Regions from separate parts of the Sporosarcina jeotgali genome, predicted to be linked through region 3. Evidence: a T-box and tRNA genes for the amino acid it is inferred to sense, from the RefSeq annotation. Region 3 holds a T-box; the other regions hold tRNA genes.
What was found. A T-box is a leader RNA that pairs with one kind of tRNA and senses whether it is charged. The one in region 3 lies ahead of PGH26_RS08345 (valine--tRNA ligase), so its partner is inferred to be a tRNA-Val.
Positions count from the first base shown of each region.

Region 1: it encodes a tRNA-Val, which carries the amino acid that the T-box ahead of PGH26_RS08345 (valine--tRNA ligase) is inferred to sense. The anticodon was not compared.
Region 2: it encodes a tRNA-Val, which carries the amino acid that the T-box ahead of PGH26_RS08345 (valine--tRNA ligase) is inferred to sense. The anticodon was not compared.

Region 1 is NZ_CP116341.1:2,327,411-2,331,648, reverse strand. Features, by position in the region: rRNA gene PGH26_RS11665 (23S ribosomal RNA) at 1-1,358, shown strand, start outside; rRNA gene rrf (5S ribosomal RNA) at 1,517-1,632, shown strand; tRNA gene PGH26_RS11655 (tRNA-Asn) at 1,672-1,746, shown strand; tRNA gene PGH26_RS11650 (tRNA-Ser) at 1,751-1,842, shown strand; tRNA gene PGH26_RS11645 (tRNA-Glu) at 1,869-1,943, shown strand; tRNA gene PGH26_RS11640 (tRNA-Val) at 1,989-2,064, shown strand; tRNA gene PGH26_RS11635 (tRNA-Met) at 2,096-2,170, shown strand; tRNA gene PGH26_RS11630 (tRNA-Asp) at 2,174-2,249, shown strand; tRNA gene PGH26_RS11625 (tRNA-Phe) at 2,269-2,341, shown strand; tRNA gene PGH26_RS11620 (tRNA-Thr) at 2,350-2,425, shown strand; tRNA gene PGH26_RS11615 (tRNA-Tyr) at 2,439-2,523, shown strand; tRNA gene PGH26_RS11610 (tRNA-Trp) at 2,532-2,605, shown strand; tRNA gene PGH26_RS11605 (tRNA-His) at 2,649-2,721, shown strand; tRNA gene PGH26_RS11600 (tRNA-Gln) at 2,735-2,806, shown strand; tRNA gene PGH26_RS11595 (tRNA-Gly) at 2,813-2,887, shown strand; tRNA gene PGH26_RS11590 (tRNA-Cys) at 2,898-2,971, shown strand; tRNA gene PGH26_RS11585 (tRNA-Leu) at 3,007-3,087, shown strand; gene PGH26_RS11580 (B3/B4 domain-containing protein) at 3,256-3,978, opposite strand; gene queG (tRNA epoxyqueuosine(34) reductase QueG) at 4,033-4,238, shown strand, end outside.
Region 2 is NZ_CP116341.1:2,179,103-2,183,340, forward strand. Features, by position in the region: gene PGH26_RS10740 (TraR/DksA C4-type zinc finger protein) at 1-371, shown strand, start outside; tRNA gene PGH26_RS10745 (tRNA-Glu) at 419-490, opposite strand; tRNA gene PGH26_RS10750 (tRNA-Ser) at 500-590, opposite strand; tRNA gene PGH26_RS10755 (tRNA-Asn) at 597-671, opposite strand; tRNA gene PGH26_RS10760 (tRNA-Ile) at 676-749, opposite strand; tRNA gene PGH26_RS10765 (tRNA-Gly) at 754-827, opposite strand; tRNA gene PGH26_RS10770 (tRNA-Phe) at 833-908, opposite strand; tRNA gene PGH26_RS10775 (tRNA-Asp) at 943-1,018, opposite strand; tRNA gene PGH26_RS10780 (tRNA-Met) at 1,022-1,096, opposite strand; tRNA gene PGH26_RS10785 (tRNA-Ser) at 1,267-1,359, opposite strand; tRNA gene PGH26_RS10790 (tRNA-Ile) at 1,379-1,455, opposite strand; tRNA gene PGH26_RS10795 (tRNA-Met) at 1,462-1,535, opposite strand; tRNA gene PGH26_RS10800 (tRNA-Ala) at 1,557-1,632, opposite strand; tRNA gene PGH26_RS10805 (tRNA-Pro) at 1,644-1,720, opposite strand; tRNA gene PGH26_RS10810 (tRNA-Arg) at 1,746-1,822, opposite strand; tRNA gene PGH26_RS10815 (tRNA-Gly) at 1,863-1,937, opposite strand; tRNA gene PGH26_RS10820 (tRNA-Leu) at 1,946-2,027, opposite strand; tRNA gene PGH26_RS10825 (tRNA-Lys) at 2,064-2,139, opposite strand; tRNA gene PGH26_RS10830 (tRNA-Thr) at 2,148-2,223, opposite strand; tRNA gene PGH26_RS10835 (tRNA-Val) at 2,232-2,307, opposite strand; rRNA gene rrf (5S ribosomal RNA) at 2,331-2,446, opposite strand; rRNA gene PGH26_RS10845 (23S ribosomal RNA) at 2,598-4,238, opposite strand, start outside.
Region 3 is NZ_CP116341.1:1,700,805-1,705,042, forward strand. Features, by position in the region: gene PGH26_RS08345 (valine--tRNA ligase) at 1-2,562, opposite strand, end outside; T-box leader at 2,708-2,937, opposite strand; gene PGH26_RS16200 (hypothetical protein) at 3,071-3,196, shown strand; gene PGH26_RS08350 (hypothetical protein) at 3,173-3,841, opposite strand; gene hemL (glutamate-1-semialdehyde 2,1-aminomutase) at 3,959-4,238, opposite strand, start outside.

The DNA.
Region 1 (4,238 bases), 630 kb from region 3:
GGCAAGGGGTGTATACCCTGGAGTCCCTGATTTCACACTGCCAAGAAAAGCCTCTAACGAGGTGGGAGGTACCCGTACCGCAAACCAACACAGGTAGGCGAGGAGAGAATCCTAAGGTGATCGAGAGAACTCTCGTTAAGGAACTCGGCAAAATGACCCCGTAACTTCGGGAGAAGGGGTGCTCTGGTAGGGTGTATAGCCCGAGAGAGCCGCAGTGAATAGGCCCAGGCGACTGTTTAGCAAAAACACAGGTCTCTGCAAAACCGTAAGGTGACGTATAGGGGCTGACGCCTGCCCGGTGCTGGAAGGTTAAGAGGAGAGGTTAGCGCAAGCGAAGCTTCGAATTGAAGCCCCAGTAAACGGCGGCCGTAACTATAACGGTCCTAAGGTAGCGAAATTCCTTGTCGGGTAAGTTCCGACCCGCACGAAAGGCGTAACGATCTGGGCACTGTCTCAACGAGAGACTCGGTGAAATTATAATATGCGTGAAGATGCGCATTACCCGCGACAGGACGGAAAGACCCCGTGGAGCTTTACTGTAGCCTGATATTGAATTCCGGTGCAGCCTGTACAGGATAGGTAGGAGCCTGAGAGACCGGAGCGCTAGCTTCGGAGGAGGCAATGGTGGGATACTACCCTGGCTGTATTGGACTTCTAACCCTTGCCCGTGATCCGGGCAGGAGACAGTGTCAGGCGGACAGTTTGACTGGGGCGGTCGCCTCCTAAAGAGTAACGGAGGCGCCCAAAGGTTCCCTCAGAATGGTTGGACATCATTCGTAGAGTGCAAAGGCATAAGGGAGCTTGACTGCGAGACCTACAAGTCGAGCAGGGTCGAAAGACGGGCTTAGTGATCCGGTGGTTCCGCATGGAAGGGCCATCGCTCAACGGATAAAAGCTACCCCGGGGATAACAGGCTTATCTCCCCCAAGAGTCCACATCGACGGGGAGGTTTGGCACCTCGATGTCGGCTCATCGCATCCTGGGGCTGTAGTCGGTCCCAAGGGTTGGGCTGTTCGCCCATTAAAGCGGTACGCGAGCTGGGTTCAGAACGTCGTGAGACAGTTCGGTCCCTATCCGTCGCGGGCGCAGGAAATTTGAGAGGAGCTGTCCTTAGTACGAGAGGACCGGGATGGACACACCTCTGGTGTACCAGTTGTCTTGCCAAAGGCATCGCTGGGTAGCTATGTGTGGACGGGATAAATGCTGAAAGCATCTAAGCATGAAGCCCCCCTCGAGATGAGATTTCCCATTACGCAAGTAAGTAAGATCCCTCAAAGATGATGAGGTGGATAGGTCTGGTGTGGAAGCATGGCGACATGTGGAGCTGACAGATACTAATAGATCGAGGACTTTCCCAAATATAAGTTAAAGAATCATGTGATTGTTTTGAGTTTCAATGTTGGTTTTATCCAGTTTTGAGTGATTAATTTTTAAAAAACTTTTTAAAAAGAAATTAAAATTAACACTTGCACTTACAACTTGAATATGGTATAATAATTCTTGTGTTGTGAAATTGTCTGGTGATGATGGCGAAGAGGTCACACCCGTTCCCATACCGAACACGGAAGTTAAGTTCTTCAGCGCCGATGGTAGTAGGGGGCTTCCCCCTGTGAGAGTAGGACGTCGCCAGGCTTTCACTGCTAAGTGAAAATCCTTTAATAGTTTATCTATTCCGCAGTAGCTCAGTGGTAGAGCAATCGGCTGTTAACCGATCGGTCGTAGGTTCGAGTCCTACCTGCGGAGCCATAATGGAGAGCTGTCCGAGTGGCCGAAGGAGCACGATTGGAAATCGTGTAGACGGTTAACGCTGTCTCAAGGGTTCAAATCCCTTGCTCTCCGCCAGTTAACTTCTCTATTATAAACAGTATGGCCCCTTGGTCAAGCGGTTAAGACACCGCCCTTTCACGGCGGTAACACGGGTTCGAATCCCGTAGGGGTCACCATTTACATTCTTATGAATAAGATATGCCAGCAGCACATAGTATTGTGGAGGATTAGCTCAGCTGGGAGAGCATCTGCCTTACAAGCAGAGGGTCGGCGGTTCGAGCCCGTCATCCTCCACCATTATATCTTTATTAATCGGTTTTAATATTATCGCGGGGTGGAGCAGTGGTAGCTCGTCGGGCTCATAACCCGAAGGTCACAGGTTCAAATCCTGTCCCCGCAACCAAATGGTCCCGTGGTGTAGCGGTTAACATGCCTGCCTGTCACGCAGGAGATCGCCGGTTCGATCCCGGTCGGGACCGCCATTTTCTTTAAAAACAATATGGCTCAGTAGCTCAGTCGGTAGAGCAAAGGACTGAAAATCCTTGTGTCGGCGGTTCGATTCCGTCCTGAGCCATCTTATATGCCGGTGTAGCTCAATTGGTAGAGCAACTGACTTGTAATCAGTAGGTTGAGGGTTCAATTCCTTTCGCCGGCACCATGAAATTCCCTATGGTGGGGTAGCGAAGTGGCTAAACGCGGCGGACTGTAAATCCGCTCCCTCCGGGTTCGGCGGTTCGAATCCGTCCCCCACCACCATTCTTTACAGGGGCATAGTTTAACGGTAGAATAGAGGTCTCCAAAACCTTTGGTGTGGGTTCGATTCCTACTGCCCCTGCCATTTATCTTACTTGTCTCTTGACTTGAAACATCTTATTATTATGGCGGTTGTGGCGAAGTGGTTAACGCACCGGATTGTGATTCCGGCACTCGGGGGTTCAATTCCCCTCAGCCGCCCCTTTTTTATTTTTGGGGTATAGCCAAGCGGTAAGGCAACGGACTTTGACTCCGTCACTCGTTGGTTCGAATCCAGCTACCCCAGTTATTAGCGGAAGTAGTTCAGTGGTAGAATACGACCTTGCCAAGGTCGGGGTCGCGGGTTCGAATCCCGTCTTCCGCTCCACTTATTCTACGGCGGCATAGCCAAGCGGTAAGGCACGGGTCTGCAACACCCTTACCACCGGTTCGATTCCGGTTGCCGCCTCCAATATATGGTTTCCGTTTATTTTATTTTACTAGTTTGCCCGAGTGGTGGAATGGCAGACACGTCGCACTCAAAATGCGATGCCGCAAGGCGTGCCGGTTCAAGTCCGGCCTCGGGTATCTCAGAAAAGGACAACTTCGGTTGTTCTTTTTTTGTTGTTGTCTATTTTCAAGAATCCTCATTGATCTCAGGTCCTAAATGGGTTCATGCATGCCATGCGAAAAAACCCGCACTCTGTAGATCTGCGGGTTTCCAACCTAACACTATTATAATAGGTAGTAATGAAGTTAATACTTAGCATCTTGTCGAGGCGGTAAGTCTGTAACCTCTATAGAAGGGTTCTCAGCACATAAAATAGCGGCTGTTGCTTCACCCCCATTAATGCTCGTAAACATCGTCCCGCATGCTTTTGCAAGGCGTTGTGCTTCTTCTACATTCATCTCAGGACGCAGGAATAATACATGAAGTATTTCTGTTGTCTCTTCGGTGATTGCACTCCGGACAGAGTCTGCATAGGGGCTGCCGAAAGGACTGTATCCGTCCTTTAGGATTGGCATGTTATGTAATGAATTGAATCTGCCATTTAATCCATCGTATCCATCTTCTGCATGTCCTATCGTTACACGTATATCGCCAGTTAATGTTTCTAAGTTATACATACCGGAAGGAATTCCGTATTGAAGGCTAAACAAGGTATTCAAGTCAATTGCACTCGAATGACTTTCCATGTAAGCTTGTTTACTGATGCGTCGATATAATGCTTCAACTGAGGGGCGATAGCGGGCAGGATCAGCACCAAGTGCCTTCCAAACATTGCGCCATTCCCGGATTCCGTCGATCTCATCAAAAGAACGTTCTTCCAGTTCAAAGAAGAGTTGTTCTTGAAATAATTGCAGTCTTCCTTTTAGCATTTGGGGAGAGTCAGATACGGTTGTCCTGTTATAATGGATGATGGCTACTTTGAAATCAGGAACAGCATCAACTATTGAAGGTTCTAGATAGAATTTCATAAAATCATCCTGTTCATATTTTTCTCAAGTTTATCATAAGGGAGGTGGCAGATGGTGAATATCGCTCAATTGCAAAAAGACTTAGTGGCTTATGCTTTGGAAATTGGTGTTGATAAGATCGGCTTTACAACAGCAGCTCCTTTCTTGGAGTTGAAAAATCGATTGAAGCGGCAGCAGGACCTTGGCTATCAATCAGGATTTGAAGAAAGTGACGTTGAAAAAAGAACAGAACCTGCTTTACTATTAGATCGTGCAGAGAG
Region 2 (4,238 bases), 480 kb from region 3:
ACGACCGCCCTGTAGAAGATGATTTGTTGAAGATGGCCAATCCTAATACATTTTCGGATAGACGTGAAGGCGTATTTAAAGATCCCATTGACAGCTTTGAAGAAATCGCAAAATCAGGCACGTCAGAAACTCCCTCTGACTTTACAGGAGATCATGACGATTACGAGTCACTATATGATACTGCAATTGAAGACGAAAGCACGGAAGACATTGACGTGATTGCCACAAGTAACTTAGAGGGTGAACCTTCTGGCATCATTCGCGGGGATACCACGTTAGCATACGAAGAAGAACTGGATGAGGAAGGAATCGAATCAGAGTTAGGCGACATTCCATATCGTCGCAAAGACAGTTACACCGATAACAAGTAACAAAAAAAGTTCCTAGTTGCGATATCGCAACTAGGAACTTTTAAGTATGACCCCTACGGGATTCGAACCCGTGTTACCGCCGTGAAAGGGCGGTGTCTTAACCGCTTGACCAAGGGGCCAAACAAATATGGCGGAGAAGGAGGGATTCGAACCCTCGCACCGCTTTCGCGATCTACACCCTTAGCAGGGGCGCCTCTTGAGCCACTTGAGTACTTCCCCGTAATATGGCTCCGCAGGTAGGACTCGAACCTACGACCGATCGGTTAACAGCCGATTGCTCTACCACTGAGCTACTGCGGAATAGTGGGCCTAAGTGGACTCGAACCACCGACCTCACGCTTATCAGGCGTGCGCTCTAACCAGCTGAGCTATAGGCCCAATTTGGAGCGGGTGAAGGGAATCGAACCCTCATCATCAGCTTGGAAGGCTGAGGTTTTACCACTAAACTACACCCGCATAAATGGTGGCTCAGGACGGAATCGAACCGCCGACACAAGGATTTTCAGTCCTTTGCTCTACCGACTGAGCTACTGAGCCACATAGGATTTAATAAACTATGTATTACAAGAAATGGCGGTCCCGACCGGGATCGAACCGGCGATCTCCTGCGTGACAGGCAGGCATGTTAACCGCTACACCACGGGACCATTTGGTTGCGGGGACAGGATTTGAACCTGTGACCTTCGGGTTATGAGCCCGACGAGCTACCACTGCTCCACCCCGCGATAATGATAATTGTAAGACATATCATAAGCAACGCTTATAGATTTTCTTATGCAAGATTACGAATTTCTTTTCAAGAAATTCTACAAATCGTCATCTTCGTATGACGCTTTGCTCCACCCCGCGATAATGATAATTGTAAGACACTTCTTAATGGTATTTAAAGAAAAAATGGAGGAGGTAGAGGGATTCGAACCCCCGCGGGTTTTGACACCCCTGTCGGTTTTCAAGACCGATCCCTTCAGCCGAACTTGGGTATACCTCCGTGCAATAAAAAGCAATACTGGTGGACCTTGCAGGACTCGAACCTGCGACCGGACGGTTATGAGCCGTCTGCTCTAACCAACTGAGCTAAAGGTCCTTTGGATGGCGGCAGAGGGGATCGAACCCCCGACCTCACGGGTATGAACCGTACGCTCTAGCCAGCTGAGCTACGCCGCCATGAAATGGAATATTAAAGATTGGTGGAGCCTAGCGGGATCGAACCGCTGACCTCCTGCGTGCAAGGCAGGCGCTCTCCCAGCTGAGCTAAGGCCCCTCTTTAAAAGATGGTCGGGAAGACAGGATTCGAACCTGCGACCCCTTGGTCCCAAACCAAGTGCTCTACCAAGCTGAGCTACTTCCCGAATCAAAATCTAACATTAGAAAAATTGGCGCGCCCGGCAGAAGTCGAATCCACAACCTTCTGATCCGTAGTCAGACGCTCTATCCAATTGAGCTACGGGCGCATATATACTATTTCTTTACGGTATGCTTAGTGAATTACAGTGGAGCGGAAGACGGGATTCGAACCCGCGACCCCGACCTTGGCAAGGTCGTATTCTACCACTGAACTACTTCCGCATAAGAGATGCGGGTGAAGGGACTTGAACCCCCACGCCCGAAGGCACTAGATCCTAAGTCTAGCGCGTCTGCCAATTCCGCCACACCCGCATAATCTCTAGATAGTCTGTAATCTAATTACAGTAATGGTGAGCCATGCAGGATTCGAACCTGCGACCCTCTGATTAAAAGTCAGATGCTCTACCAACTGAGCTAATGGCTCGTACTAAGTGGTGCCGGCGAAAGGACTTGAACCCTCAACCTACTGATTACAAGTCAGTTGCTCTACCAGTTGAGCTACACCGGCACAAAGTATGGTGGAGGATGACGGGCTCGAACCGCCGACCCTCTGCTTGTAAGGCAGATGCTCTCCCAGCTGAGCTAATCCTCCATATATCACGCATTACTGCGCTTGCCTGGCAACGTCCTACTCTCACAAGGGGAAGCCCCCTACTACCATCGGCGCTGAAGAACTTAACTTCCGTGTTCGGTATGGGAACGGGTGTGACCTCTTCGCCATCATTACCAGACAAATGTGCTTGTCCTGTTTCAAGGACATTTACTATTATATACTACATAGTATTAGAATGCAATACTTTTTTGAAAGAACTTTTGTTCATTCAAAACTGGATAAAACCAACATTGAAACTCGAAACAATCACACAATTCTTTAACTTATATTTGGGAAAGTCCTCGATCTATTAGTATCTGTCAGCTCCACATGTCGCCATGCTTCCACACCAGACCTATCCACCTCATCATCTTTGAGGGATCTTACTTACTTGCGTAATGGGAAATCTCATCTCGAGGGGGGCTTCATGCTTAGATGCTTTCAGCATTTATCCCGTCCACACATAGCTACCCAGCGATGCCTTTGGCAAGACAACTGGTACACCAGAGGTGTGTCCATCCCGGTCCTCTCGTACTAAGGACAGCTCCTCTCAAATTTCCTGCGCCCGCGACGGATAGGGACCGAACTGTCTCACGACGTTCTGAACCCAGCTCGCGTACCGCTTTAATGGGCGAACAGCCCAACCCTTGGGACCGACTACAGCCCCAGGATGCGATGAGCCGACATCGAGGTGCCAAACCTCCCCGTCGATGTGGACTCTTGGGGGAGATAAGCCTGTTATCCCCGGGGTAGCTTTTATCCGTTGAGCGATGGCCCTTCCATGCGGAACCACCGGATCACTAAGCCCGTCTTTCGACCCTGCTCGACTTGTAGGTCTCGCAGTCAAGCTCCCTTATGCCTTTGCACTCTGCGAATGATGTCCAACCATTCTGAGGGAACCTTTGGGCGCCTCCGTTACTCTTTAGGAGGCGACCGCCCCAGTCAAACTGTCCGCCTGACACTGTCTCCTGCCCGGATCACGGGCAAGGGTTAGAAGTCCAATACAGCCAGGGTAGTATCCCACCATTGCCTCCTCCGAAGCTAGCGCTCCGGTCTCTCAGGCTCCTACCTATCCTGTACAGGCTGCACCGGAATTCAATATCAGGCTACAGTAAAGCTCCACGGGGTCTTTCCGTCCTGTCGCGGGTAATGCGCATCTTCACGCATATTATAATTTCACCGAGTCTCTCGTTGAGACAGTGCCCAGATCGTTACGCCTTTCGTGCGGGTCGGAACTTACCCGACAAGGAATTTCGCTACCTTAGGACCGTTATAGTTACGGCCGCCGTTTACTGGGGCTTCAATTCGAAGCTTCGCTTATCGCTAACCTCTCCTCTTAACCTTCCAGCACCGGGCAGGCGTCAGCCCCTATACGTCACCTTACGGTTTTGCAGAGACCTGTGTTTTTGCTAAACAGTCGCCTGGGCCTATTCACTGCGGCTCTCTCGGGCTATACACCCTACCAGAGCACCCCTTCTCCCGAAGTTACGGGGTCATTTTGCCGAGTTCCTTAACGAGAGTTCTCTCGATCACCTTAGGATTCTCTCCTCGCCTACCTGTGTTGGTTTGCGGTACGGGTACCTCCCACCTCGTTAGAGGCTTTTCTTGGCAGTGTGAAATCAGGGACTCCAGGGTATACACCCCTTGCCATCACAGCTCAATGTTGTAGAAACGGGATTTGCCTCGTTTCACACCTCACTGCTTAGACGCGCATGACCAACAGCGCGCTCACCCTATCCTTCTGCGTCACCCCATCACTCAAACGGTGGGGAGGTAGTACAGGAATATCAACCTGTTGTCCATCGTCTACGCCTATCGGCCTCGACTTAGGTCCCGACTGACCCTGAGTGGACGAGCCTTCCTCAGGAAACCTTGGGCATTCGGTGGAAGGGATTCTCACCCTTCTTTCGCTACTCATACCGGCATTCTCA
Region 3 (4,238 bases):
AACAGACTGTGGTGCTTTTGAAACAAAGCGTTCGTTGGACAATTTGCCTTGAACACGTTTCACTTCCCCTGCCCACTTATCCAGTTCTTTTCCTAGACGTGCGATTTCTTCATCAATGTTTAGCAAGCCTTCTAGCGGCATGAAGAGCTCTGCACCTGTTACGACTGCAGACATCGACTTGCCTGGCGCTTGAGCGTCTACGCCGATCTCAAGAGTTTCTGGATTACAGAATTTCTCGATGTATTGGCTATTCGCTTTCAAGACAGCTGCAGTCGCTTCGTCTTTCGCGGCGATGTACAACGGTACTTGTTTGCTCATAGGCGTATTGACTTCTGCACGAATTGTACGAACCGCTTTGATGACATCTGTCAATAGCTTCATGTGAGTGGAACGCTCAACGTTCGTTAGGCTTGCATCCGCCACCGGCCATGCAGCAACAGTGATTGACTCACCTTCATGCGGCAAGTTCTGCCAGATTTCTTCTGTAATGAACGGCATGAGCGGGTGCAGCAAACGCATCGTATTGTCGAGGACATATGCCAGAACTGAACGCGTCATGTGCTTCGCTTTCTCGTCGTCTCCATACAATGGCAGCTTCGCCATCTCGATATACCAGTCACAGAAATCATCCCAGATGAAGTTATAAAGCGCGCGGCCGACTTCACCGAACTCATAGCGATCTGACAGCTTCGTCACAGAGTCAATGGTCTCGTTCAAACGAGTTAGAATCCAGTCGTCTGCAACAGATCGTTCTCCAGACAAATCGATTTCTTCATATTTCAAGCCTTCCATGTTCATCAGCGCAAATCGGGAAGCGTTCCAGATTTTATTGGCAAAGTTCCAAATCGCTTCAACTTTCTCAGTCGAGTAGCGGAGATCCTGTCCTGGTGATGAACCGGTAGCCAGGAAGTAACGCAATGCATCGGCACCATACTGATCGATAACATCCATGGGGTCTACCCCGTTACCGAGTGATTTCGACATTTTGCGTCCGTCTTCTGCACGTACTAATCCGTGAATCAGTACATCCTTGAATGGACGCTGATCCGTAAACTCGATGCCTTGGAAAATCATGCGAGACACCCAGAAGAAGATGATGTCATATCCTGTAACAAGAGCATCTGTTGGATAATAGCGTTTGAACTCTGGATCTTCCGTATCCGGCCAGCCCATCGTAGAGAACGGCCATAATGCAGACGAGAACCATGTATCGAGTACATCGTCTTCCTGGTGCCAGTTTTCGATGTCTGCAGGTGCTTCTTCTCCTACAAACACTTCACCAGTTTCGTTATGGTACCAGGCTGGAATCCGGTGGCCCCACCACAATTGACGGGAAATACACCAGTCGTGAACATTTTCCATCCACGTTAAATAAGTTTTCTCGAAACGCTCAGGAACGAACGTCACTTTTCCTTCTGCCTTCTGCAATTCAATCGCTTTTTCAGCGAGCGGCTGCATTTTAACGAACCACTGAGTAGACAAATACGGTTCTACAACTGCGCCGCTTCGCTCTGAATGACCGACAGAGTGATTGTGTTCTTCTATTTTGAAAAGAACGTCCATGTCCTGCAAATCTTTAACGATTGCTTTGCGGCATTCGAAACGGTCCATTCCTTCGTACTTACCAGCCAACTTGTTCATTGAACCATCTTCGTTCATCACAAGAACACGCGGCAAGTCATGGCGATTTCCGATTTCAAAGTCATTCGGATCGTGTGCAGGTGTAATCTTAACCGCACCGCTTCCGAAGTCCATTTCAACGTAATCATCCGCTACGATAGGAATTTCACGGCCAACAATCGGCAACTTCACAGTTTTACCGATTAAGTGCTGATAGCGCTCGTCATCAGGGTGAACAGCAACAGCCGTATCCCCTAGCATCGTTTCTGGGCGAGTTGTCGCAATTTCGATACTTCCAGTTCCATCTGCAAGGGGGTATCGCATATGATAGAAAGCACCTGCTACATCTTTATGGATTACTTCGATATCGGACAAAGCAGTTTTCGTCGCAGGGTCCCAGTTGATAATATATTCGCCGCGGTAAATTAACTCTTTTTCATATAACTTGACGAATACTTCACGGACTGCGCGTGATAATCCTTCATCTAACGTAAATCGTTCTCGGGAATAATCAAGTGCAAGACCCAGCTTTGACCATTGTTTGCGAATATGGCCAGCATATTCATCTTTCCATTTCCACGTTTCTTCCAGGAATTTCTCACGGCCAAGGTCATAACGAGTCTGCCCGTTTGCACGGAGCTTTTCTTCGACTTTTGCTTGCGTTGCAATACCTGCGTGGTCCATACCTGGAAGCCATAAAGCATCATATCCCTGCATGCGCTTCATGCGAATCAGAATATCTTGAAGTGTTGTGTCCCAAGCGTGACCCAAGTGTAATTTGCCCGTAACGTTTGGAGGCGGAATCACAATTGTATACGGCTCTTTTCCACTCTCAGGCTGAGCTTTGAAGTACTCACCCTTCAACCACCATTCATAACGATCTCTTTCAATCGTCTGCGGATCATACTTAGTCGGCATCTCCAACTGCTCTTTTTCTGTCATCACAATTCCTCCTCAATTTAAAAGTTGAACATCATAGGGATCGCTTCGCTTACTGTACGCCATTGTTTAAAACGGAAAGCGTCCGCCTTCAGTGTAAATCAACATATGTTCCCTATAAAAATCAACACAAAAAACCCCTTCGTCGTTAAAGGACGAAGGAGTCAGTTCGCGGTACCACCTTTATTCGCAACTGTGCAGAAATCGCACGTTGCCTCAATAAAAATAACGGCTTCTAACCGGCTCTCGCTACTTGAAACTAAACGTTCACGAAAACTGCTGACGGGTGACTTTCAAACTGTCGACAATAGGTCCTTGCACCATCCGGACCCTCTCTGAAAAAGTTGACTGATCTACTCTCCCGCTAAACGCATCACTATCCTGTTTCCAATAGTTTACCGGATGTATAGCGTACCCGTCAAGCCCGCTGTGAAAGGATGGTGTTATGAGAAGAGGCTATAATCCTTATTTACTTCCGCCATGGCTTAGAAGATGCCGATTTTACGGTAAAATGATCATTATTCCGATTTCCTGTTTTCAGCTCATCCGACTGTTAATCATCCCGACAACCGGAGACTTTTTACTTTTCTGCTGTCTTTGCGGATGTTGCTTCCTATTCCACAAAAACATCATTTAAACGAAAAGACGTCACCGTAACATCATCTTCTAAATCACTAATGAATGCGAGCATTTCATGATCTTCCGAATAGCCAATCGCAGTTTCAACTTGGTTCACACTGGAGCTATCCAAATCCGCAGTAGCTGCTGCGGTTTTCACTTCTTGATGTTCATTGCTTTCTGGATTAACTGCAGCACTTCCCTGAACAGGATCAGACGTTACTTCTGTTTCTGCTGCTGAAATAGCTGCAGTTTCCGGTTTAGCTTCTGTTTCAGTCAATTTCGCTTCAACTGTCCACATGACAGTCAGGGCACCGTCATCCGTAGCGGAAGCTGTGGCATCCGTTACAGTTGCTTTAAGTTGTCCGTCTGCGCTCGTTGGCAGATCCACAAGCAATGGGACTGCATACTCAAAATAACCGGACTTTTCCTGAACGTCCACATCATCGATTAGAATTGCATCTGAATCCAGCGCTATTTCTTGGCTTTCACCGTCGAATCCAACATTTGCCGCAACATGATAGATTCCAGAAAGCCGAACAGCATCCTCAGTCTGATGCTCTGTATATCCCGCGGTCACTTTCACTTCTTGTGCAGAAACTGCTTTCCCGTATTCTGCAGGAAACTGAAATGTCTCCGTTAATGTCCATTGTGTTGGCTCCATTGTTCTGCCGCCTCCTTTTATACGTTAGAGTATATGACAGCAGTCTCCATAACAGAACTATCATCCAAAGAAAAACAGCCTTTCCAAAAAGAGTCCCTTGGAAAAGCTGTTTGTGTTTTATTTTTTTAATTGACTGAAAACCTTATGGAACGCATCTACCGTTTTGGCAATATGCGCTTCTGTATGAGCAGCTGAAAGGAACATTCCTTCAAACTGAGAAGGCGGCAAGAAAATGCCTTCTGCAGCCATCAGGCGGTAGTATTCAGCAAATAACGCTAAATCAGATGTCTTTGCAGTTTCATAATCCACCACATCTTCATTCGTAAAGAAGAATCCAATCATCGATCCAGCGCGATTGACTGTATGCGGAATTCCGTTCGCAGCTGCTGCTTCACGG